3 regions of the Brachybacterium sp. B718/18 genome follow, and region 1 is predicted to be linked to each of the others. Evidence: riboswitches for the same ligand, from Rfam matches in the RefSeq annotation. Region 1 holds a riboswitch; each other region holds the start of a gene.

Region 1 (9,526 bases):
GCCAGCCCCAGACCGCGTAGTGGTCCGGTCCGAGCGCGGCGAGCAGCAGCGCGACCGCGAAGGCGATCGACGCCTGCGCCCACGGCGCCATCGACAGGATCAGCCCGCTCATCAGCCCCCGCCGGCGCGGCGCGGACCACTCCATGGCCAGCGGGATCGCCGCCGAGTACTCGCCGGCGACGAAGATCCCGCCGAGGAAACGCAGGATCAGCACCAGGGCGACGGTGCCGGGCCCGAGCAGCTCGTGCGTCGGGACGGCGGTGATCGCGAGCGCGCACGCGGCGGTCCCGGCGATCGCGACCTTCGTGGTGCGGGTGCGGCCCAGCCGGTCCGCGATCCGCCCGAACACCACCCCGCCGACGGGCCGGCCCAGCAGCATCGCGACGATGATCAGCGCCCCCGTCGACGCGGTCGCCGACGGTCCAGCGAGCACCAGCATCGCCGGGGCCAGCGCCGTGACCGGCAGGAACACGTGGATGTTGTCGATCCAGTTGCCGACCACGCCCGCACGCAGGGCGGCCCGGCCCTCGGCGGGGAGCGTGGTGGCGGCGGGGATCGTCGCGGCGCTCATCGGCGGGCCTGCTCGAAGAACTCGAGCTCGTGCCGGCACGCGAGGAGGAAGTCCCGCGCCGCCTCCGCCCGCACCTCGGGGCCCGCCGCGGCAAGCTCCCGCTCGACGATGCCGAGGGCTCCGCGCACCCCCTCGACGAAGTCCGGATCGCGGTAGGTCAGCAGCCAGTCCCGGTAGGGATGATCCGCCGGGACCTCCGGCAGTCCCGCGCCCACCTGCGCGTACAGCCAGAAGCAGGGCAGGGCCGCCGCCGCGCCGACCACGTGCGGGGAGCCGAGCGCCCGGGCGAGCAGGAAGTCGGTGTAGGCGCTGGTCACGGGGCCGACGGGGAGCGTCGCCGCCTCCGGCCGGGGGGCGAGCCAGCTGCGGTGCAGCTCCATCTCGGTCTCGACGCAGGTCCGCGAGGAGGCCGACCAGAACGCACGCGCCTCGTCGTCCGGGGCGGCAGCGGCCAGTGCCGCGAGCGCCCGCGAGTACCGCTGCAGGTAGTGGGCGTCCTGCGCGAGGTAGACGCTGAACTGCTCCTCCGGCAGGCTGCCGTCGACGAGGGCGGTGACGAAGCCCGAGTCGTCGATCGCGGCGGCGAGCGGCGCGCCCGCCTCCCAGAGCGCGGCGGTCCAGGGGCCGACGGGGGCGACGGCCGGGGCGGGCCCGTGGGCCGGGGCGGACTCGTGGGCGGGGGCGGGCCCGTGGGCGGGGGCGGGGCCTTCGGCGGGGGCGGGGCCTTCGGCGGGGGCTGGGCGGAGGTCTGCCGGCGTCTCGAGCCGGGTCGGCACCGCGCCCGGGCCGAGCCATGGTGCCGCGGATCCCGCCGCGGCGAGCCGGCGACCCAGATGCCCGTGGTCCACGGGCCCGTTCCCGTCGCCCACCTGCAGCGCTGCGCCGTGCTGGATCGCTTCGTGGAGCCAGCGGCTCGCCCAGGCGAGCGCCGTCCGGGGGTCGTCGCCGGCGCCCAGCCGCGTGGCGAGCGCGGCGGCGAGGGAGCAGCCGGTGCCGTGCGTGCTGGTGGTGTCGACGCGGGTGGTGCGCACCGCGTGGCCCGTGCCGCCGCCGGCGGGGACCCAGGTCGTGGTGATCGCGCGGGTGTCGAGGTGTCCGGTCTTCACGACGACGGCGACATCGGTCGCGGCGGCGAAGCGCTCGGCCTGCGCGAGGGCCTCGGACTCGGTGCGCGCGGGGGCCTCGCCGGTGAGGACGGCGAGCTCGTCGAGGTTCGGGGTGATGACGGTCGCGAGACGGCACAGGCGCTGCATCGCCTGCTCGGCCTCCGCGGCGAGGAGGCGATCACCGCTGGTCGCGACCATGACCGGGTCGATGACGAGCACCCGCGGCGGATGCGCGCGGAGCCAGGCCTCGACGGCGTCGATGATCTCGGCGGTGCCGAGCATGCCGGTCTTGACGGCCTCGAGCTCGACATCGTCGGAGACCGCCTCGAGCTGCGCGGTGAGGACGGCGGCGGGCGGGAGGTGGATGTCTCGCACGCCGTTCGTGTTCTGCGCGACGACGGCGGTGACCGCGGCCATGCCGTAACCGCCCGCGGCGGTGATCGACTTGAGGTCCGCCGCAGTGCCGGCTCCGCCCGTCGGGTCCGTCCCGGCGATCGAGAGGACCCGGGGGAGGGCGGGTGCGGGGCGGGGGCGGGGGTCGGGCTGGGCCGTGCGGGCGTGCTGGGCCGTGCGGGCGTGCTGGGCCGTGCGGGCGGGCGGAAAGAGGGTGCGAGAATCCGAGCTCATGCGGACATCCCTTCGCTAGTACGAACTAGATCAGGTTCCACGGGTGTGATCTCAGCGCCTCGGGCGCACCCCGTGTCCAGCGGCCGAGTGTAGGGGAACGGCGCGGAGCGGCGCGGCGGCGTCTGGCTCAGGTGTCGCGCCGGACCGTCGCTCGGTCCGCTCGCCGCCGCTCGTGCGGCCCACTGACCGGCCGGCTGTCGCTCCTGACCCCCTGTACACCCGGGGTCCGACACACGAAACCCTGTCCGCCGCGATATGGGGAAAAACTCTGTTGATAACCCTGTCCTGGGGAGGAACGATTCGGCCCCAGTGGTGTTCTTCGTCGATCACCAGCCGGGGCGACGAAGTTATCCACAAATGCGAGAGGAGGGCTTTCCGAGGTGGGTGATGATGATTAGGGTGGAGGTGTTCGAGGGGGAGTTCTCGGCGCGGGTCCCGCGCCCTCCCCGACGGGATGCAGAGGGGGTGGACGTGGTGAGCATCGTGCCGATCGACGGCTCCTCGTCGGGTTCCTCCTCCCGCGCCCCGAAGGCTGACGATGGGGCCGCGGTGGCGCCCTCGGCTGCCGGTCCGGCGCCCGTCGATCCTTACCTGCTCGCCTCTCTCCCGCTGCGCTTGCGCGCCGTCTCCGGCCGTACTCCCGGCACTCGCGAGGCCCTCCCAGCTCGCGGTGGCTGCGCAGATGATCCACAGCTCAGCGCGGCATCACAGCGCGTCTGGGATGCGGAGCGGGCTGCCGCCCGAGCTCTCGTCAGCCAGTACCGCGCCCTCGCCGCGCTCCACGAGCTCGAGGGAGAGTACGAGGAGTGCGAGGAGGTGAACGAGGTCGACACCCTGCGCGCCGCCCTCGCCCTCCGCGTGACCCGCGGTGCCGCGGGATGGCGGCTCCGGGACGCGCACCAGGCCGTCCATCTGCTCCCGCGAGCGCTCGCCCGGCTCGACTCCGGGGAGATCTCCGCCGCCTGGTTCGAGCGGATCCTGAAAGGCTCTCGGAGCCTGTCGGACGATTCCCGTCGACAGCTCGACGAGATCCTCTCCGCCTGGTCCGCGGATATCACGTCGGAACGATTCTTCACCCTGCTGAAAGGTCTCATCGAGCTGCTCCGTCAGCGGGAGGATCGCCCCGATCCGGAATCCTGTCTCGAGCGGTCCGTCGAGCTGCTCCCGTCGCCGCAGCCGGGCGTCGGGATCCTGCAGATCACCGGTCCGATCCCCGACATCCTCGCCTGCTTCACGGAGCTCGACGAGACGGCCCGCGCCGTCCAGGCCGCCCAGCGCGCCGCCCTCCGCGAGGGTGCCCCGATCCCGCATGACCCGGAGGGGACGGTCTTCGAGAGCGGGCGCGCCCTGTCGCTCACGCGCCTGCGCTTCGCTCTGCTCACCTCCGCACAGCTGGACCCCGACGGTGCCGACGTGCCTGCCCCGCGCTTCCGCCTCAACATCACGATCCCGGCGCTCACACTCCTCGGCGCGTCGGACGAGCCGGGCATGCTCGAGGGCACGACCCCGTTGCCGCCGTCGATGGCCCGCAGCCTCGCCGGCGCGGCGGACGTCTGGTACCGCGTGTTGACCGATCCCTGCAGCGGGGCCTTCCTGCCCCTGCCCGCCGAGCGGTACACGCCCAGCCCGGCGATGCTCGAGCACCTGCGCCTGCGCAGCGCCCAGTGCGCTGTGCCGGGCTGCACCCGCCCCAGCTCGTGGGCGTCCGAGTGCGACCACCTCGAGGAGTGCCGCCGCGGCACCCCCGGCGCGGGCGGGCCCACCGACCTCGAGAACCTGCACCTCCTGTGCTGGCAGCACCACCTCGACAAGACCACCGGACTCCTCGATCCCGTCCGGATCCCCACCGGCCCCACCGAACCGGGCCGCACCCGCTGGCGGATCGGCGGCGCCGGGGACGCGGTGACCGTGATCGACGACCTGGACGCGGCGAGCCTGCGCATGGTCGAGGCGCTCACCGCCGCCTGGTCCAGCTTCCTCCGCGGCACCTACGCCGGGGAGCCGGCGCCGGATCCCGGGGGAGGGGAGGGCGAGACACCCGCCGACTGGGACATCGCCGAGCTGCTCGACCCGCGCCCGTCGGCCGACCCTTCGCCCTGCCCCCCGCTCGAGCCCCCGCCCTACCCGCCGCTCGAGCCCCCGCTCGGGGGATGGGGCGACGCCGGGCCGCCGCCCTTCTGATCGCGCGACCCCGCGCGAGCCCAGCCTCGCTCGTCGCACCTCGCCCCTAGGCTCGGAGACATGAAGATCCTGCACACCTCGGACTGGCACCTGGGCCGCACCCTGCACAAGGTCGACCTGCACGAGCACCAGGCCGTCTTCCTCGACTGGCTCGTCGAGCTGGTCGAGGCCGAAGAGGTCGACGTGGTCGTCGTCCCCGGCGACGTCTATGACCGGGCGGTGCCCGCGGTGAGCAGCGTGACCCTCCTGGACCGGGCCCTCGCCCGCCTCGCCGCGACGGGCGCGACCGTGATCCTCACCAGCGGTAACCACGACTCGCCCGAGCGGCTCGGCTTCGGTCGCTCGCTCATGCGCGGCGGCATCCACCTCCTCACCGACCTCCCCGGCCTCGAGCACCCCGTGAGTGTCGAGGACGAGCACGGCGAGGTCCTCGTCTTCGGTCTGCCCTATCTCGAGCCGGACCGCGCCCGCGCCGAGCTCGGCGGCCCCGGCGGCGAGCCCCTCGCGCGCAGCCACGAGGCCGTCACCCGCGCCGCGCTCGACCGCGTCCGCGAGCGTGCCGCGACCCGCCCCTGCGCCCGCACCGTCGTCCTCGCCCACACCTTCGTCACCGGCGGCGAGGGCTCCGACTCCGAGCGAGACCTCTCCGTCGGCGGCGTCGATTCCGTGCCCGCAGGGGTCCTGGCCGGGCTCGACTACCTCGCGCTCGGCCACCTCCACGGCTGCCAGGACCTCACCGCCCTCGTCGGCGCGCCCGCCTGGTACTCCGGCTCCCCGCTCGCCTTCTCCTTCTCCGAGCGGAGCCACCGCAAGTCCGTGCTGCTCGTCGAGCTCGGCGCCCCCGGCACCACCGCCCGGGTGCGCCGGGTCGAGACCCCCGTCCCGCGCCGACTCACCGAACTGCGCGGCACCCTCGAGGAGATCCTCGCCCACCGCACCGAGCACGCCGGCGACTGGCTCAAGGCTGTCGTCACCGACCCCGCCCGTCCCGCCCACCTGCAGGAGCAGCTGCGCGAGGCCTTCCCGCACCTGCTGCTCACCGAGTACGCCCCCGAGGGTCGCGCCGCCCGCGAGGGCACCCCGGTGGTGCGCCGTGAGCAGAACCCTCTCGAGGTGATGGACGAGTTCCTCGCCCATGTCACGGGCGGCGACCCCACCGAGGCCGAGCACGCCGTGCTCGAGCGCGCCTACGCCGCCGTCCGCCGTGAGCAGGAGGCCTCGTGAAGCTCCACCACCTGCGCCTGACCGGCATCGGCCCCTTCGCGGGGACCGTCGAGATCGACTTCGCAGCCCTCGGCGCGAGCGGCACCTTCCTCCTCGAGGGCCCCACCGGCTCCGGCAAGTCCACCATCCTCGACGCGATCGTCTACGCGCTCTACGGGCAGGTCGCCGGCAGCGCCACGAGCGCCGACCGGATCCGCTCCCAGTTCGCCGCGCCCACCGCACCGAGCGTCGTCGACCTCGTCTTCGAGACCAGCTCCGGCCTGCACCGCGTGCGCCGCCAGCCCGAGTTCCAGCGTCCCAAGCTGCGCGGCAGCGGCACCACGAAGGAGCAGCCCAAGGCCGTCCTGTGGCGGATCGGCTCCCCGCAGGCGCTGCCCGCGGCGATCGCCGACGCCGCGGGCTCCGGGTCGGGCTCCGAGGTGATCGCGAGCCGCCTCGATGAGGTGGGCCGTGAGGTGCAGCGCGCCGTCGGCCTCACCCGCGAGCAGTTCACGCAGACCGTCCTGCTCCCGCAGAACGAGTTCGCGCGCTTCCTCCGCGCCGGCACCGGGGACCGCCAGCAGGTCCTCCAGCGCGTGTTCGGCACCGAGACCTACGCGGCCGTCGAGAAGCAGCTCGAGGGCATGCGCCAGCAGGCCAAGCGCCAGGTCGAGGCCGCCCAGCAGACCCTCTCCACCGCCGTCGCCCGCTTCACCGAGGCAGCGGCCCTCGAGGACGAGGAGAGCACCGCCCTCGTCGAGCACGCCGCGGCGCTGCGGCTCGACCCAATCGCCGAGTCGGCCGACGCGCAGCTCGCGTCCGTCGACGCCCGCGCGGAGTCCGCCCGCACCGCGGCCGATGCCGCCACCACCGCCGAGCAGACCGCGCGCATCGCGGCCGACGAGGCCGGCACCGTCCGCACCCGCCTCGAACGCCGCCACCGGCTCGACCAGCTCGCCGTCCGCCTCGAGCAGGAGTCTCCCCAGGTCGAACGGGCCCGCACCGCGCTCGCGGCCGACGAGACCGCCCGCCCCGTGGTCGACCTGCTGCGTCGCCGCGACACCGCCTCCGCGGCCGCCTCCCGCGCGATCGAAGCCCTCGCCGAGCTGGTCACGCGCACCCGCCCGGACCACCCCGACCTCGTCGACCTCCCCGCCGAGCAGCTCGCCGACGCCGCCTCGGAGGCGACCGCGACCGCCGGTGCCCTGACGGATCTCGTCGACCTCGAGACCGCCCTGCCCGCGCGGGAGGAGCGGCTGGTCGCGCGGCGTGAGAGCCTCGCCGGCCGGGTGGAGCACCTCGCCTCGCTCACCGCCGCGCTGGAGGAGCGCCCCGCGGCCCGCGCCGCGCTCGTCGACGACCGTGACCGGGCCCGCACCGCCGCCGCGGGACGGGCCGAGGCGCAGCTCGCCCTCGCCGCCGCCCAGGACGCGCACCGTGCCGCCATCGCCGCGGCCGCGCAGATCACGGCCGTCGAGAAGGCCCGGTCCGCCGCGGGGGCGGCCCTGCGTGCCGCCCAGGAGTGTGCCGCGGAGGAGGCGTCCCTGCGCAGCCGCCGCTTCGCCGGGATCGCCGCCGAGCTCGCCGCGGACCTCGAGACGGGGACCGCCTGCCCCGTCTGCGGCTCCACCGCACACCCCCGCCCCGCGGACCCCTCCGAGGACGCCGTCAGCCCCGAGCAGGTCGACGCCGCCGAGGCCGCCCGCCGCACCGCCGAGCAAGCCCAGGCAGCCTCCGCCCAAGCCCTCGCCCTCGCCGAGCGCGAGCTCGAGACCCTGCGCGAGGCGGCCGGCGCGCACACCCCCGACAGTGCCCGCGCCGAGGTGGAGACCCGTCAGGCCGTCGCCACCGCCGCCACCACGGCGGCGACCCGCGCCGAGCAGATCGAGGCCCGGCTCACCGCCTTCGACGCCGAGACCGAGACGTCCGCCGCCGCCCGTCAGCGGGAGGCCCTCGAGGTCGAGCGGGAGGACGCCGCGATCCGCGAGGTCGCCCAGGTGCTCGCGGCCGACCGCGACCGTCTCGCGGCCGCGCGGGGGGACGACGACTCGATCGCCGCCCGCCGCCGCGCCCACACCGCCCGTGCCCGCGCCGCGACCGCCCTGCTCGACGCGCTGCGCACCCGCACCACCGCCGAGGAGCAGGCCGACGAACTCGCCGCCGAGACCGACAGCGCCCTCGCCACCAGCGGTCTCGTCACCGCCGAGGCCGCCCGCGCCGCCGTGCTCCCCGCCGCGGAGCGCACCGCCCGGCAGAAGCAGCTCGAGACGCGCGCGGTCGAGGAGTCCCGACTCGCCGACGGCCTCGCCGAGGACGGCATCGCGGAGACCGCCTCCACCGAGGAGTCCCGTGCGCAGGCCGAGGCCGCGCTCCTCGCCGCGGGGGAGCGGCTCACCGCCGCCCGTGCCGCCTCCCGCGAGGCCGCCGGGGAGGCCGCCCGGCTCCGCGGCATCGCCCAGCGCACCGCCGAGGCCCGCGGCGCGCTCGCCGCCGCCTCTGCCCAGGTCCGCACCGTCAGCGAGGACGCCGGTGTGGTGGTGCGCGTCGCCGACCTCGCGACCGGCCGCTCCGCCGACGGCGACCGCGTGCAGCTCTCCACCTACGTGCTGATGTGGCGGCTCGACGCCGTGATCGACGCCGCGAACGCCCGCCTCGCCCTCTTCTCCGGCTCCGAGCTCGAGCTGCAGCGCGACACCGGTGCCCGCGGCGCGAAGAAGACCGGCCTCGACCTGCTGGTCCTCGACCGCCGCACCGATCAGGTGCGCGTCCCCGAGACCCTCTCCGGCGGCGAGACCTTCTTCGTCTCCCTCGCCCTCGCGCTCGGGCTCGCCGACATCGTCATGGGCGAGGCCGGCGGCGTGCAGATGGAGACCCTCTTCATCGACGAGGGCTTCGGATCCCTCGACCCCGAGACCCTCGAGACCGTCGTCCGCGAGATCGGGCGCCTCGCCGAGGCGGGGCGCACCGTCGGCATCGTCAGCCACGTCGGCGACATGAAAGCCCAGATCGCCGAGCAGATCCACGTGCGCCGCGGCGCCGACGACCGCTCGACGGTGACGATCACCGCCTGAGGGTCACAGCACGGAATCGGTCGGCCGGGTGTCTTCGTCCCCATGCACGAACAGCGGCACTCGCAGCCGCCGCGCGAGCGGGGCGAGGAGGACCCCCACGAAAGCGCCGAGCCAGTTCGCGAGCAGGTCCTCGATGTCCGCGATCCGCACCCCGCACGGGTAGATCCCGAACGCCCCGGTGAACTGGGTGACCTCGATCAGCGCCGAGAGCATCAGCCCGATCGCCACCGACGCCGTCGCATCCAGCCGGAACACGCCGCGCAGGATCATCCCCAGCGGCACGAACAGGGCCGTGTTCAGCGCGACCTGCACCACCGGGAAGCTCGTCGCGACCGCCCACCAGCTCCCGCCCGCACGGCGCAGCTCGAGGACCTCCCGCAGCGTGTGGAAGGGATCCGCCCGCAGCGCGCCGCCGGTGCGGGAGCGGCAGGTCAGCGCCACGTCGTAGGCCGGGGCGATCGTGAGCCCCGCGAGCGTCATGGTGTACACGCAGATCACGGCGATCGCCAGGAGCCGGTCCGGCCGGATCCGCCCGAAACGGCGCCGCTGCAACCAGCAAGCCGGCAGCAGGGCCACGGCGAAGACGCCGAGCCCGCCCACCACGCCCACCAGGGCCAGGCTCAGCAGCTCGCTCACGGGCCGCACGGTACACAGCCCACCCGGAATACCCTCGGGAGCATGAACGCCACCTCCGCCGCCACCCCCGCCACCCCCGCCGCTGGATCCCGCATCATCGGCACCGGCCACCACCGTCCCGACCGCATCAT
Region 2 (9,526 bases), on a different contig from region 1:
CGTGAACTCCACTGACTCCGCCGACCCCGCAGTCCCTGCTCCCTCCGGCCTCGACCTGTCCTCGGTCGACACCGGGATCCGGGTGCAGGACGACCTGTTCGGCCATGTCAACGGCGGCTGGCTGGCGCGCCACGAGATCCCGGCCGACCGCTCGACCGACGGCGCCTTCCATGCGCTGCGGGACCTCTCCGAGGAGCGGGTGCGGGAGATCGTGGAGGAGGCGGCCGACGCGCTCGACCCCGCAGCCCCCGTCACCACCGACGCCCAGCGGATCGGCGCGATCTATCGACTCTTCATGGACACCGAGGCGATCGAGGCGGCAGGTCTCGGCGGGCTGACCGCCCTGCTCGACACCATCGGCGAGGCGGCGGACCTCCCCGCGATCGTGCGCACCATGGCCGCCCCCGATGCCGGGACCAGCGCGCTGCTCGCCTACGTGTGGACCGACGACCACGATCCCAGTCGCTACCAGGTGCGCCTGCACCAGGGCGGTCTGGGTCTCCCGGATGAGTCGTACTACCGCGAGGAGCACTACGCGGAGATCCGCGAGGCCTATCGCGGGCACCTGGCGAACCTCGCCCGGCTCGCGGAGCTGCCGGGACGCCCCGGCCTCGTGGACGGCGATGCCGAGGCGCTCGCGGACGCCGTCTGGGGGCTCGAGACCCGGCTCGCCGCCTGCCACGTCGACGTGGTCCGCCTGCGCGACCGGGAGAAGTCCGCGAACCCGATGGACGCCGCCGCCCGGACCGAGCTCGCCCCCGCCTTCCCCTGGGACGCCTATCTCGAGGGGACCGGAGCGCCGGCGAGCGCCGTCGAGGTCGTGAACGTCGGCCAGCCCGAGTACGTCGCCGCCGCGGCCGAGCTGCTGGCCGGGGAGGATCTCGCGGTGCTGCGCAGCTGGCTCGCGCTGCACGCCGTCTCCTCCTACGCGCCCTACCTGCCCGCTGCGCTGGTCGACGAGGACTTCGCCTTCTCCGGAACGGTGCTCTCGGGCGCGCAGGAGCTGCGGGAGCGGTGGAAGCGGGGCGTGGGCCTCGTCGAGGGCGCGGTGGGCTTCGCCGTGGGCCGCGAGTACGTCGAGCGGCACTTCCCGCCCGCGCACAAGGAGCGCATGGAGCAGCTCGTCGAGGCGCTCCTGGAGGCGTACCGCCGCTCGATCTCCACCCTGGACTGGATGACCCCGGCGACCCGCGAGCGGGCCCTCGAGAAGCTCTCCGCCTTCACCACCAAGATCGGCTACCCGGAGGTGTGGCGGGACTACGCCGGTCTCGAGATCGTCCCCGGGGACCTGGTCAGTACCGTCCGGGCGGTGCGTCGCGCCGACGCCGAGTACGACTTCGCGAAGCTCTCCGGTCCCGTCGACCCCACCGAGTGGCACATGACCCCGCAGACGGTCAACGCCTACTACAACCCGGGCGCGAACGAGATCGTCTTCCCCGCCGCGATCCTGCAGCCGCCCTTCTTCGACGCCGAGGCCGACGACGCGGTGAACTTCGGGGGGATCGGGGCCGTGATCGGCCATGAGGTGGGCCACGGCTTCGACGACCAGGGCTCGAAGTACGACGGCACCGGAGCGCTGGTCTCCTGGTGGACCGAGGAGGACCGCGAAGCCTTCGAGGCCCGCGCCGCCCGCCTCATCGCCCAGTACGACGGCCTCTCCCCGCGCGATCTGGACGACTCCCGCACCGTCAACGGCGGGCTGACCATCGGGGAGAACATCGGCGACCTCGGCGGCCTCACCATCGCCGTGTCCGCCTATCTCGCGACCCGCCCGGAGGAGGAGGCAGCGGCAGCGGCGGCCACGCTGGACGGGTTCACGGGTCTGCAGCGGCTGTTCCTGTCCTGGGCGACGGTGTGGCGCGGCAAGAGCCGGGAGCAGGAGGCGATCCGCCGCCTCGCGATCGACCCGCACGCCCCCATGGAGTTCCGCTGCAACACCGTCGCCTCGCACCTGGACGCCTTCCACGAGGCCTTCGGCACCGTGGAGGGAGACGGGATGTACCTCGCGCCCGAGGACCGGGTGCGGATCTGGTGAGGCCGGAGCCGCCCTTCTACGTCGGCACCACCCGCCCCTCCTCGGTGGGCTGGACCCGCATCGCCCTGACCCTGGTCGCCGGGGTCGTGGCGGTCGTGCTCGTCGCCGGCCAGCTGCCGATGCCGGTGGCCGTCGCCGCCGGCGCCGTCTTCGCGCTGCTGGCCCTGTGGACCTGGATGGGCCAGTGGACCCGCTTCATCGTCGACGGCCACGGCGTGACCGTAAGCCTCGGCGGGTTCCTGCCGCGCGCCCCATGGCCGCTGGCCGACTTCCGCACCGTGCAGCTGCGGGAGGTCCCGTCCTCGAGCGTCGGGGTCACCGTCGGCGGCTTCGGCTGGCGACGCGGCCGCGCGATGGCCGCGACCCCCGAGCAGGTGCGCCCCGTCGGCCGACTGAAGGTGTACACCCTCGGGGAGGTGCAGGCGAGGTACCGGCTGCTGGTGACCCGCTCGGGCACCCAGGTGGAGATCATCGCTCGCGAGGGCGATCACTACCTCCTCTCCCCCGTCGACGTCGAGGCCACCGCCGCGGCGATCGAGCAGGCCATCCGCGCACGGCGCTGAGCGGGCGGGCTCCCCGCGCCACCCCACGCGACGGAAACACCGCGGCTGGCGTGACCTCACGGCCTGTGAGGCGTTGAGCTCACGCCAGGGACGGAGTTCCAGCAGGAAGGGCCCGTGCGGAGGGGGGAACTGGCCGGGCCCGCGGAGGGTGAGCAGGCGGGGCCCGCGCGGAGGGTGAGCAGGCTAGGCCCGCGGCGCGGTAGACTGCCGGTCGGTCATCCACTGACAGGGGAGCACCACCGGGGTGCTGAGAGTGCGCGCAGCCGCAGACCCTCGAACCTGATCCGGGTCACACCGGCGGAGGGAGTCGGGATTTCCGTGCGGGACCCCGCGTCCCGCACGCCCCTTCCGGGATCGGAAGGAGACGTGATGAACCGTTATCGCACCATCGACCTGCTGGTCACCGTCCTGATCGGCGCGGCCTTCGGGGTCGCGTTCATCGGCTACGGACTGCTGTACTCGTTGATCGACCCCCTCACCTCGGCGTTCGCGCCGGCACAGGGCCTTCTCGCAGGGATCTGGCTGCTGCCCGCCGTGCTCGCGGGCCTCATCGTGCGCAAGCCCGGCGCGGCGCTGCTCGCCGAGATGGTCGCCGCAGTGCTCTCGATGCTGCTCGGCTCCCAGTGGGGCTGGGGCACGGCCATCTCGGGCCTCGTGCAGGGAGGCGGCGTGGAGCTGGCCTTCCTCCTCGTCGGGTACCTCCGCTTCACGCTCCCCGTGGCGATGCTCGGCGGCGTTCTCGGCGCGGCTCTCGAATGGGGCTGGGAGAAGCTCGCCTACTACCAGGAGATGAGCTGGCCCTTCTCGCTGATCATGCTCGGCTTCTTCCTGATCTCCGGCGCGCTGCTGGCGGGCGCGCTGGGCTGGGCGGCGACCCGCGCCCTGGTCGCGACGGGCGCGGTGGACTCCCTCGCCGCCGGTCGGGACCATGCCCGTCGGACCCCGGCGCCGAGCACCCCATGACGTCGCCGCGGTCCGCCGTCGCGGCCGGAAGGGGGCAGGACGCCGAGCGCTCTGCCCCCAGCCCCGGCGGGACGCCGGCCGCACCGGCCGCGGAGCCGCTCGAGATCCGTGAGCTGCGCTGGCGGCCCTGGACCCGGCCCGCGCCTGTGCTCGACGGCCTGACCCTGTCCGTCCCCGCCGGGCAGCGGGTGCTCCTGGCCGGGGCGAGCGGCAGCGGGAAGTCCACCGTGCTGCGCGCCCTCGCCGGCCTGCTGGACCCGGAGGACGGCGAGCTGAGCGGCACCGTCCCCGACCCGCCCGCCCGTGCGGGGCAGCGGGGTCTGCTGCTCCAGAACCCCGCGCAGGCGATGGTCGGCGCGACCGTCGCGCGGGATGCCGCCTTCGGCCCGGAGAACGGCGCGCTCGCCCGACCCGAGATCCACGAGCGGGTCGCCCGCGCTCTCGCGGCGGCCCGGGTCGACGTCGAGGAGGAGCGCCCGCCCCTGGACTCCTCGGGCGGGCAGCAGCAGCGGATCGCGCTCGCCGGGGCGCTCGCCCTCGATCCGGCGGTGCTCCTGCTCGACGAGCCGACCAGCATGCTCGACCCGGACACGGCCACCGCGGTGCGCGAGCAGATCGTCCGTGCCGCCGCGGGTCGCACCCTCGTGGTCGCCGATCACGACCTGGCCGCCTGGCAGGACCGGGTGGATCGTCTCGTGGTCCTCGGGGAGCAGGGTCGGATCCTCGCCGACGGCCCGCCCGCGGAGGTCCTCGCCGCCGAGTCCGCGGCGCTGCGAGCGGCCGGGGTGCTCGCCGACGCACGGCCCGCCCCGGCGGCACCGTCCGCCTCGGTGCCCGTCGCCCCGGAGCCGCACGGCGCGGAGCCGACCGGCGCGGAGCCGACCGGCGCCGAGGGGACCGCGCCGCAGGCGACCGGCACGGAGGTCATCGCCTCCTTGCGCGGGGTGCGGGTCCCGCAGCGGGGCCTGCACCGCCCGGTCGACCTGAGTGCCCGCGCGGGCGAGCTGACCGTGCTGACCGGTCCGAGCGGCGCCGGGAAGTCGACCCTGCTCGACGTGCTCCTCGACCCGGCCCCGGAGGTCTCCGGCACCGTCCAGCGCCCCGGTCCCGGAGGGATCGCGACCGTCCCCCAGGACCCGTCGCTGGGCTTCGTCGCGACCACCGTGCGCGCGGAGCTGACGGCCTCCCCGCACGCGGATCCGGGGCGCGCCGTGGAGCTGCTCGAGCGCGCGGATCTCTGCCCCCTCGCCGAGGTGCATCCGCATCGCCTCTCCGGGGGCGAGCAGCGCCGCACCGCGATCGCCGCGGCCATCGCACAGCGGCCCCGCCTGCTCGTCCTCGACGAGCCGACCGTCGGCCTCGACGCCGGCCGTTCCCGCGCCGTCCTCTCCCTGCTGCGCGATGCCGCCGACGAGGGCTGCGCCGTGCTGGTCGCGACCCACGACCCGGACGTGATCGCCGCGGCCGACGCCCGCACGCACCTCCCCGCCCCCTCCGCACCGGACCCCGGCGACGCCCCGGATGCGTCGCGCTCCGCGGCGCCGGGGCCGCGCCGCCTCCCCGCCGAGGCGCTGAACCCCCTGACCCTGTGCCTGATCGGGATCCTCGCCGCTATCGGCTCCTTCGCAGTGAGCACCTGGCAGGGCGGTCTGCTCGCCCTGATGCCGCTCGTGCTGCTGGCCCCGTTCGCGGTGCGCGGCCTCCGCGGGGGTCTGCTGCGCCTGGTCCCCGTGCTGCTGGCCGCCGCCGGGCTCGCCTGGACCACCGCACTGCTGGGCGAGGCCCCCGCGCTGTCGGCGGAGGGCTGGCGGCGCGGGCTCGCCGAGGCGCTGCGGCTGACCGTCTTCGTCGCCCCGGGCGTGCTCGCCCTGGGCAGCGTGGATCCGAGCGCCCTCGGGGATGCGCTCGGCGGGCGGCTGCGCTGGCCCGGGCGCCCGGTCGCCGCGGCGACGGCCGCGCTGATCCGGGTGGGTCATCTGCAGCGGCAGTGGCGGCTGATCCTCCGCTCCCGGATCCTGCGGGGCCTCGGCACCGCCCGCTCGCCGCGACTGCTCGCCGGGGCGACGCTGTCGCTGCTGGTCGACACCCTGCGCGGCGCCGAGCAGCAGGCGCTCGCGATGGATGCCCGCGGCTTCGCGACGGCCCGGCACCGCACCTGGTCGGTGCCGAGCTCGTTGGGCCGCGCCGACCTGCTGGGCCTGCTCCTCGCCGTGTGGCTGCTCGTCTGGCCGGCCGCGGCGGAGCTGCTGGTGCGCTGAGCGGACGCGCAGGACAGACCGCAGGGCCGTAGCCTGGGGCGATGGACGAGGACACCGTGAACCCCACCCCCGCCCCCGAGGACGAGGCCGTGCTCGAGCTGGCCCGCACGATGCTGGACGCCGCCCGCCAGGGCGACGCGGCGACACTGCTGTCCCTCGTGGACCAGGGCGCTCCGGTCAACCTCCGCGACGGCGCCGGGAACTCGGCGCTGATGCTGGCCGCCTACCACGGGCACTCAGAGCTCGTCGCCGAGCTGGCGGCGCGCGGGGCGGATGTCGACCTGCTGAACGACCGCGGCCAGTCCCCGCTCGCCGGCGCCGCGTTCAAGGGCGATGCGGCCGTGGCGCGGGCGCTGCTCGCGGCAGGCGCGGATCCGAGCCTCGGCACCCCCGATGCGCGCGAGACCGCCCGCTACTTCGAGCGCGCCGAGATCGCCGCGCTGCTCGATGAGGCGGGCGGCCCGGACGCCGCCTGACGCGCTGCCCCCCGGTCAGTCCTGCGGGTGGCGGTACACCATCGGCACGTGCTCGATCCCGGCCTCGAGGAACACCCCGCCGACGGTCTCGTAGCCCATCCCGAGGTACCACTGCTCGAGATAGGCCTGCGCGTCGATGTGGACCTCGGCCTGCGGGGCGAGCTCGTGGGTGACGTCGAGGGCGGCCCGCATGATCCGGCCGCCGAAGCCGTCGCGGCGGTTCGCGGCGCGCACCGCGAGGCGGCCGATGCGCAGCGTCCCGTCGGCCTCGCGCAGGATCCGGATGTGGGCGGCGGGCTCCCTCTCGAGCCCGGCCGCCTCCGCGTCCGGCCCCGGCACCTCGATCCAGAGCAGGATCGTGCCGGGCTCGAGGTCGCGGCCGTCGAGGTCGGGATCGGTGGCGCCCTGCTCGATCGAGAAGATGTCCTGGCGGAGCTTCGCGAGGAGGTAGAGCGTGCGGGGGTCGATCTCGTGGACGGGGGCGCGGCGCAGCACCGCACCGGTCGCGGGATCGGCGGCGGAGGCCGCGGGATGGATCACGGGGTCGGACATGCCGCTCACTGTACTGAGCGGTCACCGCCCGCAGCGGTCTCGACCCGGGTGATCATCTCCTCCATCGCCCGCCGCCAGGTCGCGACCATCGCGGGCCCGCCGTGCCCTTCCTCCTCGACGACCTCGAGACGGGAGGCGGGCCAGGCGCGGTGCAGCTCCCAGGCGGTGCGCAGCGGTCCCGAGACGTCGCGGCGCCCGTGGATCAGCACGGCCGGGAGGTGCGCGATGCGGGGCATCCCGCCGAGCAGCCCGGATCCGGGCTCGGCTCCCCAGGGCACGGCGTGATCGGCGACGAAGCCGTCGTGGGCCCAGTAGTGGGCGACCAGGCGCGCGAAGCCCCTCGCCTGCTCGGTCACGGGCTGGTCGGCGGGGACGGAGTGGGAGCGCACGGTGGCGCCGGTGCCGATGCGGATGTGCTCGTCCTCCCAGGCGGTCCAGGCCCGCACCGCCTCGTCGACGAGGGCGGGATCCGCGGCGGTGAGCATCTGCCGGTACGCCTCGATCAGCCGCATCGGCCCGCCGCGCCGATAGGCGGTGCGGCGCTCGGCGAGGTCGGCCAGCTCGTCCCAGACCTCGGGATGGATCGCCCCGACGTGCTCGGTGATCCAGTCGACCTCGGCGCGGGAGGTGCTGGTCACCGCCATCAGCACGATGCCGAGCACCCGATCGGGATGGCTCTGAGCGTAGGCGAGCGCGAGGGTCGACCCCCAGGAGACGCCCTGGAGGATCCACGCCTCGATCCCGAGGTGCTCGCGCAGCGCCTCGAGATCGGCGATCAGGTGACCGGTGGTCTGGGCGCCGAGGTCCGCGGGCCCGGGGGCTCCGGCGGGCGGAGTGCTCTCGCCCGCGCCGCGCTGCGAGAGCCCGACGAGACGGGTGCGCTCGGCGGGGACGTTGCGCCGGTAGCCGGGCGTGAGCCGCCCGCCCGGGCCACCGTGGAGGTACAGGGCAGGGACGCCGTCCGCGGCGCCCGACGTCTCGTACGCGATCTCGTGGCCGTCGCCGACGGCGAGCCGGCCGGTGCCGAGCAGCGGGGCAGGGTCAGGCTGGGGGATCACGGCGCAGCGAGCGCCCAGGGCGCGGCGGGATGCTGCCGGGTCCACGAGGCGCGACGGCTGCGCACCCCCTGGCAGCGGGGGCACCAGTACACGGTGCGGCCCGCCATCGCGGCGCTCCGGATGACGGTGGAACATACCCGGCAGGGCAAGGTCTGCCGGTGGTAGACGTAGAAGGACTGCTCGCGCGGGATGACGTCCGGGTCCTCGTCCCCGTTCTGCCGGGTGCGCCGACGGGGCTCGAGGATCTGCGCCTCGATCTCGCGGTGCTCCGGCTGCGTGGTGACGATGCGACCGGTCCGCGCGCCGTAGGCGATCAGCGGCACCAGGTCCTCCCAGAGCCCCTCGACGAGGCCGCGGCCGAGTTCCCGGCCGGGTACCCAGGGGTCGAGCCGGGCGCGCCACAGCAGCTCGGCGCGGTAGATGTTGCCGATCCCGGCCACCACCGACTGGTCCATCAGTTGGGTGCCGATCGCGGTGCGGGAGCGCAGCACCCGGTCCACGAAGCGGCCCGGGTCCGCGTCCGTCCGGAGCGGGTCCGGCCCGAGCCGCTCGAGGAGCGCGGTGCGCTGCGCGGCGTCGTAGATCTCGCACGCGGTCGGCCCGGTGAGGTCGGCGAGCCCGTGCTCGCCCACGAGCCGCAGCCGCACCGTCTCGCGCGGCACGAGGTGGCGCCAGGCGCCGTCGGCCGCGTCGTCCGCCTCGTCACCCGCTCCGGCATCCGACCCGTCGGCGGCGAGCACCTCCTCCCGCTCGCCGACCCGCAGCCGCGGCGCGCCGATCGCATGCGCGGTCGTGAAGCCGGGGTCGCCGGCGAACGTCCAGGAGCCGTACAGCCCCAGGTGGATGTGCACGATCCGCACCACGGGGTCGCCGAGGGGCACGTCGGCCGTCGGCGCGAGATGGAGCAGCAGGTGCTTGCCGGCCGCCTCGGCCTCGAGCAGGGTCCAGCCCGAGAGCGCCGCCGCCTCCGGGAAGCGCCCCTGCGGGCTGGACGCCAGCACGCGGCGCCCGCCGAAGCCGCGGCGCAGCGCTGCGGCGAGCCGATGGACGGTGTGTCCCTCGGGCATCAGGCGCCGGACGCCTCGTACCCGCCGGTCCGCTCGTAGCGCGCCATCAGCTCGATGCGCCGCTGGTGGCGCTCCTCGCCGGAGAACGGCTCGGCGAGGAAGACGTCGATGAGGTGCTCGAGCTCCTCCTCGTCGTGCTGGCGGGCGCCCACCGAGATGACGTTGGCGTCGTTGTGCTGCCGGGCGAGACGCGCCGTGTCCTCGTTCCACACGAGGGCCGCGCGCACCCCGGTGACCTTGTTCGCGGCGATCTGCTCGCCGTTGCCCGAGCCGCCGATGACGATGCCGAGCGCCGACGGGTCCGCGACGACGGCCTCGCCGACGGCGGTGCAGAAGGGCGGGTAGTCGTCGAGGGCGTCGTACTCGTGGGCACCGTGGTCGGTGACTTCATGGCCCTTGTTCTGCAGGCTGGCGACGAGGCGGTTCTTGAGCTCGAAGCCGGCGTGGTCGGTGCCGATGTGCACGCGCATGGGGTGGGGGTTCCTTCGGGAGCGGGGTCGGAGAGGTCGCGGGGCGGAGCGGGAGCGGGCTGGAACGGCCGGTCGGGGCCGGCC
Region 3 (9,526 bases), on a different contig from region 1:
CACCAGCTTCTGAGCCGCGCGCGCGGGGGCGACGGGACACACACGGAGGCGCGGATCCAGCAGGTCGAGGAGGAGGTCGTCGCCGTGCGGAGCCCCCGCCGCGCTCCGCCGCTCAGGCCCGCGGCCCGACGGCACCGGCGGCGCAGTCCTTCGCTCAGACGCTGAGCAGCAGCACCGCGGTGACGATGCCCGCGATCGCGAGGACCAGCGCGGCATCGCCCGCGCCGAGCGGGGCGCTGCGCCACCAGGTCCGCTCCCCCGCGGCGACGCCCCGGCTCTCGAGGGCGAAGGCGATCCGGGCCGAGGAGCGGATCGCTTCGACCAGCAGCGCGAAGGCGCAGGTCATCAGCGCGCGCGGGCCGAGCCGCGCGGGATTCCCGTCCGGGGCGGAGGGCCGACGCAGGCGGTGCGCGCGGAGGATCGTCGACCAGCGCCGGGGCAGATCCTCGAGCAGTCGCAGCCCCGCGAGGAGGGAGAGGGCGATGCGGGCCGGCAGCCGGGCGTGGACGCGCAGGCTGGTCAGGGTGCGCCCGGGATCCGAGGAACGCAGCACCACTGCGGCTCCGAGCCCGATGACCAGCGCCCGCAGGGCGAGGGCGGTGCCGAGGACGATCCCCTCGGCGGTGACCCGCACGGGCAGATCCGGCCACGGCTCGTGCCCGGGACGGCTGAGCACGTTGACCACGAGCACACCGGCGGCGAAGGGGAGGAACGGGGCCTGCGCGCGCAGGAGGGCGAGCGGCCCGATCCGCAGCCCGATCATCGCGCCGCTCGCGAGGAGCAGGTGGAGCAGGAGCAGCGGGATCGGATCGGTCAGGGCGATGCAGACCACGCTCAGCGCCGTCAGCAGTCCCAACAGCACCGCGGGATCCCGGCGGGCGAGCAGGGCGCGGGGCCGCGGCGGGTCCTCGAGCGCGGTGAGCGGCCGGTCCGTCCCGTTCTCGGCGGACACGGACACTGACGCGGGCGCGGACCCGGGGTGCGGGGCGCGCCCCGGCTCCCGTTCCCCCGTCGTGCCGCCCGCCGGGTCCGCCGCCTCCCCGGCGCGCAGCCCGGCGCGACGGAGCAGCTCGCCGTCGGCGAGCAGCGCGGCCGGGGCGAGGGGGCCGACGAGCCGGCCCCCGGCGATCACCACGACCTCGTCGGCGGACTCGACCGCGCGGAGGTCGTGGGTGGTCAGGACCACCCCGCGTCCCTCCTGCGCCGCCTCGCGCAGCAGCGAGAGCACCTCGGCCTGCGCGGCGCGGTCGAGGCCGTAGCCCGGCTCATCGGCCAGCAGCACCGGCCGCTCGGTCAGCAGCATGGCGCCGAGGGAGAGCCGTCGCTGCTGCCCGCCGGAGAGCCGATAGGGGCTCTGGTCCGCGTGGTCGCCGAGGTCGAGGCGGGCGAGCAGCTCCGCCCGGGCCTGCTCCCCGGCCCCGCTCGCGGCGAGCTCCCCGACGACGGTGTCCGCCACGAACTGGGACTCGGGACGCTGCAGCACGAGCGCGGCGGCGCCGCCCTCGAGCGTCCCCGCGCGCAGCGGGTCCAGCCGGGAGAGGGCGCCCAGCAGCGTCGACTTCCCGGCGCCGTTCCGGCCGACGACGGCGAGCACCCGACCGGCCCGGACGGTGAGATCGGCGCCAGTCAGCACGTCGCGTCCCTCCGGTCCCAGGGTCGCCGAGCGCAGGCGAAGCAGCGGGGTCGGGGCGGGCGCGGGGGTCCCGGCCGTCTGACGAGGGGCCGCGCCCGTCGCCTCGACGTGCGCCGTACCGTCCGGGGCTGGGGAGATCCCGCTCGCACCGGCCCCGTCCTCGAGCCGCCGCTCGATCTCCCGCGGCAGCCAGCAGCCCTCCGCGCGCAGCCGCTCCCCGTGCTCCACGAGCACCCGGGCGGTGGGCCCGTCGGCGAGTACCCGCCCCGAACGGTCCAGGGCGATGGTCCGGGCCGGGAGCCCGGCAACGCCCGCCTCCCCCGCCCACTCGTCGAGCCGGTGCTCGACCAGCAGCACCGCGCAGTCCGTCGACTCGACGGCCGTATCGACCGCGCGGCGCACCGCGGCGACCCCCTCGGCGTCGAGCATCGCGGTCGGCTCGTCGAGCAGCAGCAGCCGCGGCCCGGCCACGACCGCGGCGGCGAGCGCGGCGCGCTGCAGCTGTCCCCCGGAGAGCGTGGCGGCGCGGCGGTGCGCGAGGTCCGCCGTGCCCGTCGCGGTGAGCACGGCATGGACGCGGGGCCCGATCCTCTCGGGCGGGGTGCAGGCGCTCTCGAGCGGGAGCGCCACGTCCTCGGCGATCCGCGGGAGGCAGACCCCGTCGGCCGGATCCTGACCGAGATGGCCCACGAGCGGGGCGGCGGCCGAGACCCCGCCCGCGACCGGGTCGACCCCGCCCGCGAGGCGCACGCTGCCGCGGACCCGCCCGCGCTGGTGGGAGGGGATCGCCCCGGCGAGCGTGCGCAGCAGCGTCGACTTCCCCGAGCCGGAGGGGCCGAGCAGCAGCACCTGCTCCCCGTCGTGGATCTCCCCGGTCCAGGGGCCCACGCCCGCCCCGGAGGGCAGCACCACCTCGAGCGCCTCGGCGCGCACCAGCGGGCTCGGGTCGGTCGCCGCCGCCCCTCCGGGGGTCGCGGCGCTCACCGGCCGCGCCGTCACCGACTCAGCGGACACGGCGCTCGGGGATCGCCGCCGCACCGGCGGCCCCGATCGCGAAGTCGGCGAGCACCCCGGTGCGCTCGAGCGCCCGCACGATCACGCGGGCGAGCAGCCCGCCGAGCAGGACCCCGGAGAGCATCTGCACTCCGAGGCGGAGGGTGAGCAGGTCCTGTCCGTACCAGCCCATGCGGTAGGCGGTCCAGAAGAAGACGAGGCTCGCGCCGAGCGCTCCCGAGACGGCGAACACGCCCCAGCCGTAGCGGCGGTAACGGGTCAGGGCGAAGGGCAGCTCGGAGCCGAGGCCCTGGAGCGCGGCGGAGAGCAGCAGCAGCGGGCCGACGGGGCTGCCGAGGAAGACCACCTCGATCACCGCCGCGAGGATCTCGGCGAGGATGCCTACGCCGGGGCGGCGCAGGATCGCGATGGCGATGGGCCCGACCAGCAGCCAGGACCCGAACAGCACGTGCTGGGCGAGGTCGCCGGCGGGCCCCATCGCAATCGCGAGCAGGTTCCAGGCCTGCACGAACGCCCAGTACAGGAAGCCGAACACGACGCCGAGCACGACGACCAGCACGAGCTCCCGGAGGGCCAGCGGAGCTCGGCGGGGGCGCGCGGCGCCGGTATCGGGAGAGGTCTGTGCGGTCTGCGGCGCCGCGGCCTCACGGGAGTCGGGGCTCTGCGGCCCGGCGCTCATCGGGCCTCCTCCGCGGACGCGTCCGGCCCGGTCCCCGCGGTCACGCCCGCAGAGATCTCAGCGGGCGCGTCAGGCAGCTCGCGCAGATCGTGGGACGGGCTGTTCAGGGAGATCGTGAGGTGGCTCGTGACGTGCTGGACGCCGCGGCCGACGAGCAGCCAGCCGGCGATGGCCGTCGCGATCACGTCGCCGAGGTCGCCCTCGAGGCGGGTGACGAAGTGCTCGGAGCCGCGGAAGGTGCCGAGCTCGCGGGCGTGGTCGATCGCGGCGTAGATGTCGCGCATGTGGTCGGGCGGGGTGCCGTCCTCGGCGACCGCGTCGGCCAGCGGGTACAGCGCCCACTCGGCGCTCGCGAACCGCCCGGTGCGCCGTGGCGGCGGCACGGCGGTGACGCGCGGTCCCGCCCCACCGGGCAGCTCGCAGGCCACCTCCCCGGGGCAGCCCCGCGAGAGCAGCACCGACATCGTCGCGTGGTGCTCGGTGCGGGCGAGCGCCTCGCCGAGGTCGATCAGCGCGCGCTGCAGGTGCGTCTCGTGGCCGCCCAGATAGGTGGAGACGTCCCCGGTCTCGCGCACGAGCCCGGTCAGGTCGAGGGCGGAGAGGGCGCCGACCAGGAACCGGGCGTAGTCCTCGCTCATCACGGCGGCGGTCACGCGGGCGCCGACGCCGAAGCCGAGCGGTGTCGCGGTCGGATCGGGCGAGGTGGTGGGGGCGGCGGGGGCTGCTGGCGGTGTGGTCACGGTCCATGCCTTTCGAGTGGGCACGGGCACGCGGCGACGATCGCCTGGCGGAGCTCCCTGCGCCGGCATGATCCGGATCAGGTTCTACGGTCGGAGTTGGAGAACTCCCTCTCAGCCCGGCTCACCGGACTCCCGTGCACGCCCGGCACCCTACCCGCTCACAGCTCGATCGAGCGCTCCGGGTCCACCCAGTCGCGTACCTCGGTGCCCTCGGCGGCGAGCGCCGTCGCCTGGCGGACGTAGATCGCGCGGCCCCCGGCGCTCGCGACCGCATCGTGCACCGGGAGGGCGAGCCGCGGACGGACCGCGCGCAGGAACTCGATCGTCTCGGACATCTTCGACCAGGGGGCGACGACTGCGAACGCGAGCACGTCGATGCCCTGGAACTCGGCGAGCGGCTCGAGGCTGTCGCCGGTGACGCCGAGGCGCGGCCCGTCCCCCGCCGAGAGCACGAGGCCCGTGTTGCCGACCCGCGGGATGTCCGGGTGGATGACGGCGTGCGCCCCGCCGGCCGCGGTCACCCGCAGTGGCGATCGGCCGTCGACGGCGGGCAGCTCGTGGGACTCCCCCGCGGGCAGGGCCCGCATCCGCTCCGCCGGGATCGCGGGCCCCTCGCCCATGGGGCCGGCGGCGGCCTGGGCGAGCAGAGCGACCGTCTCCGGCTCGGCGAGGACCTGCGCGCCCGGATGCCGCTCGAGCACCTCGAGGAGGAGGGCGCGCTGCACGTGATCGGCGTGCTGGTGGGTGATCGCGACCAGGTCGATCGGTCCGTCGACGGCGCGCACCGCGTCGACGCTGAACATCCCCGGGTCGATCAGGACGCGCCGCGCGGCGACCTCGACGAGCAGGCAGGAATGGACGAGATGGCGGATCCTCATGGCGACTCCCGGGGGGCGTGGTGGTCCTCCGACCGTACGCCCCTGGACCGCCCGCCTCCGGGTCCGGCGCGCTCGGTAGGATGACCCGCAGGTCCCTGCCCCGCCCGCCCCCGAGGAGCGCCCATGCCACGCGTCGTGGTCCACGTCATGCCGAAGCCCGAGATCCTGGACCCCCAGGGGAAGGCGGTCGCGGCGGCCCTGCCCCGTCTGGGCTTCGAGGGCGTCGCCTCCGTGCGCCAGGGCAAGCGGTTCGAGCTGGAGGTCGCCGGCGAGGTGACCGAGGAGGTCCTCGCGACCCTGCGCGAGGCCGCCGAGACCCTGCTGTCGAACCCCGTGATCGAGGACGTCGTCGCCCTCGAGGTCGAGGACGCCTGATGCGCATCGGTGTGGTCACCTTCCCGGGAACGCTCGACGACCGGGACGCCCTGCGCGCCGTGCGGCTGGCCGGGGCCGAGCCGGTCACGCTCTGGCACGGCGAGGACTCGCTGCAGGACGTCGACGCCGTGGTGCTGCCCGGTGGCTTCTCGTACGGCGACTACCTGCGCGCCGGGGCGATCAGCCGGTTCGCGCCCGTGATGGAGAAGGTGGTCGATGCGGCGAACGGCGGCATGCCGGTGCTCGGCATCTGCAACGGCTTCCAGATCCTCTGCGAGACCCACCTGCTGCCCGGCGCGATGATCAAGAACGCCCACCGCTCCTTCATCTGCCGCGATCAGCCGCTGCGGGTGGAGAACGCCCGCACCGCCTGGACCTCCGGCTACGCCCAGGACCAGGTGATCCGCGTGCCGCTGAAGAACCAGGACGGCCAGTACATGGCCGACGCCCGCACCCTCGACGAGCTCGAGGCGGAGGGCCGCGTGGTGTTCCGCTACGTCGCGGGTGCCACCCACGGCCCGGCCGGCTTCGAGGACAACCCCAACGGCTCGCAGCGCGACATCGCCGGCATCACCAATGCCGCGGGCAATGTCGTGGGGCTGATGCCGCACCCCGAGCACGCGGTCGAGGCCGGTTTCGGCCCCGACGAGCCCGGCCAGGGCACGCGCACGGGCACCGACGGCCTGGCGATGTTCACCTCGGTGCTCACCGGCCTCGTCGCCTGAGCCCCGGGCGCCTGCGGCCGGGCCGCCGCCCTATCCCACTCACTACCGCGTCGCGCTGAGCACCGTGAAGCGGCGATCGCGGGCGCGCTCCCGCACCGGGCCGACGCGCCGCTCCACCTCCGGCCGGTAGCGCAGGTGCGAGTTGTGCACGAACCACAGCTGCCCGCCGGGGCGCAGCACCCGCGCGGCGGCGTCGAGGAGGTCCTGCACGAGCGTCGCGTCGACGGCGGTGCCGTCGTGGAAGGGCGGGTTCAGCAGCACCAGGTCCGTGCTGCCGTCGGCGACCCGGGAGAGCGAGACGTCCCAGGTGACCTCCACGCCGTCCTGCGCCAGTCCGCTCGCGGCGAGGGTCGCGCGGGTCGCGGCCACCGCATCCGCGTCGTCGTCGCTGCCGAGGACTGCCGCGTCCGGGAGCGCCGCCGCGAGATAAGCGGTCAGCAGGCCGTTGCCGCAGCCGACATCGACCGCGCGCGCGATGGCCGACGACGTCCCGCCCGCACTCGACCCAGCAGCTGACGTCGCCTCCGCTGCGCCGCCCGGGACACCGCCCACCGCGAGCTCCCCCGCGACGAGCGCCGCATCGAGCGCCCCCAGCAGCAGCAGCGAGCCGGCGTCGGCCCGCGCCCCGCCGAACACGTCGCCGATCCCGCGCAGCCCGAGCTCCCGGCTCTCGCCCCGGACCGCCACGGTCGCCGTGCCGGTCGCGGGCGCGGGCAGGGTCGTCTCCGGCCGCGGCGCGGACGCGACGAGGGCGCGGGACTTACCGAGGCCGCGCGAGCCGCGCACCTGTGCGAACGCCGTGGCCAGGACGTCATTCTGGGAGGGGCTCATGTGCTTGACCCGCCCACCCGCGATCAGGGTCAGGTCCTCCCTCCCGCTGCGCGCCGCGAGCACCGCGACGCGCCGCGCGAGGTCCTCGAGGCCGGCGAGGGACTTCGGCAGCCGCGCGAGCACCAGGTGCGCCTCGGCCCCGGCTGCGAACTCCTCGAGCGGGGCGGGCTCGGTCCCCGTCGGCAGCACCAGACGCCCCGCGGCGAGCGCCTCCGGGAGCCGCTCGGCGAGCGCGGCGGTCTCCGCCCGCGAGGCGCTCCAGGAGTGGACTCTCGCGCCGGGATGCTCGGTGACGAGCTCGAGGGCGGCGGCGGTGAGCGCGCCGGTGGTGTCGCCGACGACGAGCAGGTCGCAGGGGCAGCCGATGCCGCCCTCCTCCTCGGCGGCGCGCAGGATCACCCGCTCGGTTTGGTCGAGGGTGGGGAGGGCGTCGGTGCTGGTCATGTCTTCTCTCGGGGATCAGGGGGAGCTCCCGGCCGCCGCAGGAGCAGGCTGCAGGCGGCCAGAACAGTCAGGACGGGCAGAACAGTCTGGTCGGTCAGGGCGATCAGTCGGGCAGGCCGTGGCGGCCGCGGGCGCGGAGCCGGCCGCGGGGCAGCTCCGGGGCGGGCAGTGCGGCGGGGGTGTGCGCGGCGAAAGGGCCGAACTGCTCGGCGTCGGCGGCGAGGCCGCCTCGCTCCCGCACCACGGGCGCGATCGGCGTGTCCTCGAGGGCGAGCTCCACGCCGATCTCCGCCTGGTAGCGGGCGCGGAACGCCTCGATCTCCTCATGGGTGCGGCCCACGAAGTTCCACCACATGACGATGTCCTCGCCGAGCGGCTCACCGCCCAGGAGCATCAGGCGCAGGGGCAAATCGCCGGTGGCGCGGATCTCGAGATGCTTGGCGCCGTCGGGCAGCACCATCAGCTCGCGCTCGGCGACATGGCTCTCCCGCTCCTCCACCCGCAGCCGCGCGGCGCCGCGGTCCACGAGCACGCCGTGCTCGTGCGCGGGGTCGAGCGCGAGCCGCAGCGTACCGCCCGCGTCGAGGTCGAGCTGGGCCATGGTGAGCGCGGTGTCGGTCGCGACGGGGCTGCGGTCCTCGAGCGGCACCCCGTCAGTGTCGACGGCGCGCAGGGTGCCGAGACCCACCCGAGCGCGGGCGGTGCCGGTCGCGAGCTCCACGGGGGTGTGCACCGTGAACTCCCGCTCGCGGAAACGGGTGCGATCGGGCAGGGCGAACCACAGCTGCACCCCGTGGAGCACGGTGGTGTCGAGCGCGGAGAACTCCGAGTGGGTGATGCCGGCACCGGCGACCATGAGGTCGACGTCACCGGGGCGCACCAGGGCGTGGCTGCCGAGCGAGTCGCGGTGCGTGATGGCACCGTCGAACAGCCAGGACACCGTGGCGAGACCGGTGTGGGGGTGGCGGGCGACGCGCATCCCGTCGGTCGCGGAGACGTCGTCGGGACCGAAGTGGTCCACGAAGCACCAGGCGCCGATGAGGGAGGTACGACGGGCGGGGAGGGTGCGGTGCACGGTCATCCCACGCGGCCCGCCGAGCGGCACCTCGCGCGGCTCCAAGCGGACGAAGTCCGAGAACGTGCTCATGGGCCGAGTGTAGGCGGCGCCGGTCGCCCTACTCTGGGGCCATGTCGACGCCGACCTCGCCCGCCGTCCGCCTGCTCGAGTCCGCGATCCGCGCCGGCACGGTGCCCGGCGGGATCATCGCGCACGGGGCCGACCCCGAGCCGGTCGCGCGCGGCCGGGTCGCGCCGGGAGGACCGCCCTTCCCCACCGACGCGATCCTCCGCATCCAGTCGATGACCAAGGTCATCACGGCCGTGGCGACGCTGCGCCTGATCGAGCGGGGAGAGCTCGCGCTCGACGCGCCGGTCGCCCGCTGGCTGCCGGAGCTCGCCACCCCGCGCGTGCTCCCGCACCCCCTCGCGCCGCTCGAGGCCGCCCGACCCTCCGCCACCCCGATCACCGTGGAGCACCTGCTGACCTGCACCTCCGGTCTCGGCATCGCGACCGCGGAGGGGCCACTGCAGCGGGCCATGGCCGTCGCCGGCCTCGAGGCGGGCTCGGCGCCGTGGAGCCTCGGCGCCGACGAGTGGCTCGCCGCGCTGGGCGGTCTGCCGCTCGTCGGCGAGCCCGGAACGGTGTGGCGCTATCACCATTCCTTCGGGGTACTGGGCGTGCTGCTCTCGCGACTGACCGGCAGACCCCTCGGGGAGCACCTGCGCGCCGACCTGCTGGATCCGCTGGGGATGGCGGACACCGGCTCCTTCGTGCCCGCGGCGCAGCGGCATCGGCTGCCGCCGGCGTTCCGGATCGAGGACGGCGGCCTCGTCGAGGTCGAGCCGGCGGCCGGCGGCCCGCTCGTCGGCCCTCCCCCGCACGACGTGTCGCACGGCGAGCTGGTCTCCACCGCCGCGGACTACCTGCGCTTCCTGCGGGCGCTACGGAACGGGGATCTGCTCTCCGCGGAGCACCTCGCGCTGCTGGCATCGGACCTGGTGCCCGCGGCGGCCAAACAGGAGGACTCGTTCTTCCCCGGATTCTGGGACGGCACGGGCTGGGGCTGCGGCGTCGCGGTCGTCACGGGCGGGGAGCGTCAGGGCAGCTGGGGCTGGTCCGGCGGGTTCGGCACGGACTTCTTCGTCGC

Evidence for each region. Region 1 has a riboswitch for thiamine pyrophosphate ahead of ACZCAH_RS13455 (bifunctional hydroxymethylpyrimidine kinase/phosphomethylpyrimidine kinase). Riboswitches for the same ligand answer to the same signal wherever they lie in the genome.
Region 2: linked by a shared signal. The riboswitch ahead of ACZCAH_RS14000 (ECF transporter S component) and the one ahead of ACZCAH_RS13455 (bifunctional hydroxymethylpyrimidine kinase/phosphomethylpyrimidine kinase) in region 1 are both predicted to bind thiamine pyrophosphate.
Region 3: linked by a shared signal. The riboswitch ahead of ACZCAH_RS07045 (YkoF family thiamine/hydroxymethylpyrimidine-binding protein) and the one ahead of ACZCAH_RS13455 (bifunctional hydroxymethylpyrimidine kinase/phosphomethylpyrimidine kinase) in region 1 are both predicted to bind thiamine pyrophosphate.

Annotation. Positions count from the first base shown of each region.
Region 1 is NZ_JBVDDO010000010.1:40,682-50,207, reverse strand. It holds gene ACZCAH_RS13460 (MFS transporter) at 1-571, opposite strand, end outside; gene ACZCAH_RS13455 (bifunctional hydroxymethylpyrimidine kinase/phosphomethylpyrimidine kinase) at 568-2,304, opposite strand; TPP riboswitch at 2,295-2,387, opposite strand; gene ACZCAH_RS13450 (HNH endonuclease signature motif containing protein) at 2,692-4,485, shown strand; gene ACZCAH_RS13445 (exonuclease SbcCD subunit D) at 4,546-5,709, shown strand; gene ACZCAH_RS13440 (AAA family ATPase) at 5,706-8,759, shown strand; gene ACZCAH_RS13435 (VanZ family protein) at 8,763-9,395, opposite strand; gene ACZCAH_RS13430 (beta-ketoacyl-ACP synthase III) at 9,438-9,526, shown strand, end outside.
Region 2 is NZ_JBVDDO010000011.1:63,422-72,947, forward strand. It holds gene ACZCAH_RS13990 (M13 family metallopeptidase) at 1-2,035, shown strand, start outside; gene ACZCAH_RS13995 (hypothetical protein) at 2,032-2,598, shown strand; TPP riboswitch at 2,816-2,921, shown strand; gene ACZCAH_RS14000 (ECF transporter S component) at 2,968-3,561, shown strand; gene ACZCAH_RS14005 (ATP-binding cassette domain-containing protein) at 3,558-5,819, shown strand; gene ACZCAH_RS14010 (ankyrin repeat domain-containing protein) at 5,861-6,295, shown strand; gene ACZCAH_RS14015 (GNAT family N-acetyltransferase) at 6,311-6,847, opposite strand; gene ACZCAH_RS14020 (alpha/beta fold hydrolase) at 6,853-7,905, opposite strand; gene ACZCAH_RS14025 (Fpg/Nei family DNA glycosylase) at 7,902-8,972, opposite strand; gene ACZCAH_RS14030 (ribose-5-phosphate isomerase) at 8,972-9,442, opposite strand.
Region 3 is NZ_JBVDDO010000003.1:156,860-166,385, forward strand. It holds gene ACZCAH_RS07030 (phosphoribosylaminoimidazolesuccinocarboxamide synthase) at 1-13, shown strand, start outside; gene ACZCAH_RS07035 (ATP-binding cassette domain-containing protein) at 155-2,617, opposite strand; gene ACZCAH_RS07040 (ECF transporter S component) at 2,637-3,326, opposite strand; gene ACZCAH_RS07045 (YkoF family thiamine/hydroxymethylpyrimidine-binding protein) at 3,323-4,066, opposite strand; TPP riboswitch at 4,104-4,212, opposite strand; gene ACZCAH_RS07050 (MBL fold metallo-hydrolase) at 4,225-4,944, opposite strand; gene purS (phosphoribosylformylglycinamidine synthase subunit PurS) at 5,068-5,319, shown strand; gene purQ (phosphoribosylformylglycinamidine synthase subunit PurQ) at 5,319-6,044, shown strand; gene ACZCAH_RS07065 (class I SAM-dependent methyltransferase) at 6,087-7,319, opposite strand; gene ACZCAH_RS07070 (pirin family protein) at 7,423-8,466, opposite strand; gene ACZCAH_RS07075 (serine hydrolase domain-containing protein) at 8,508-9,526, shown strand, end outside.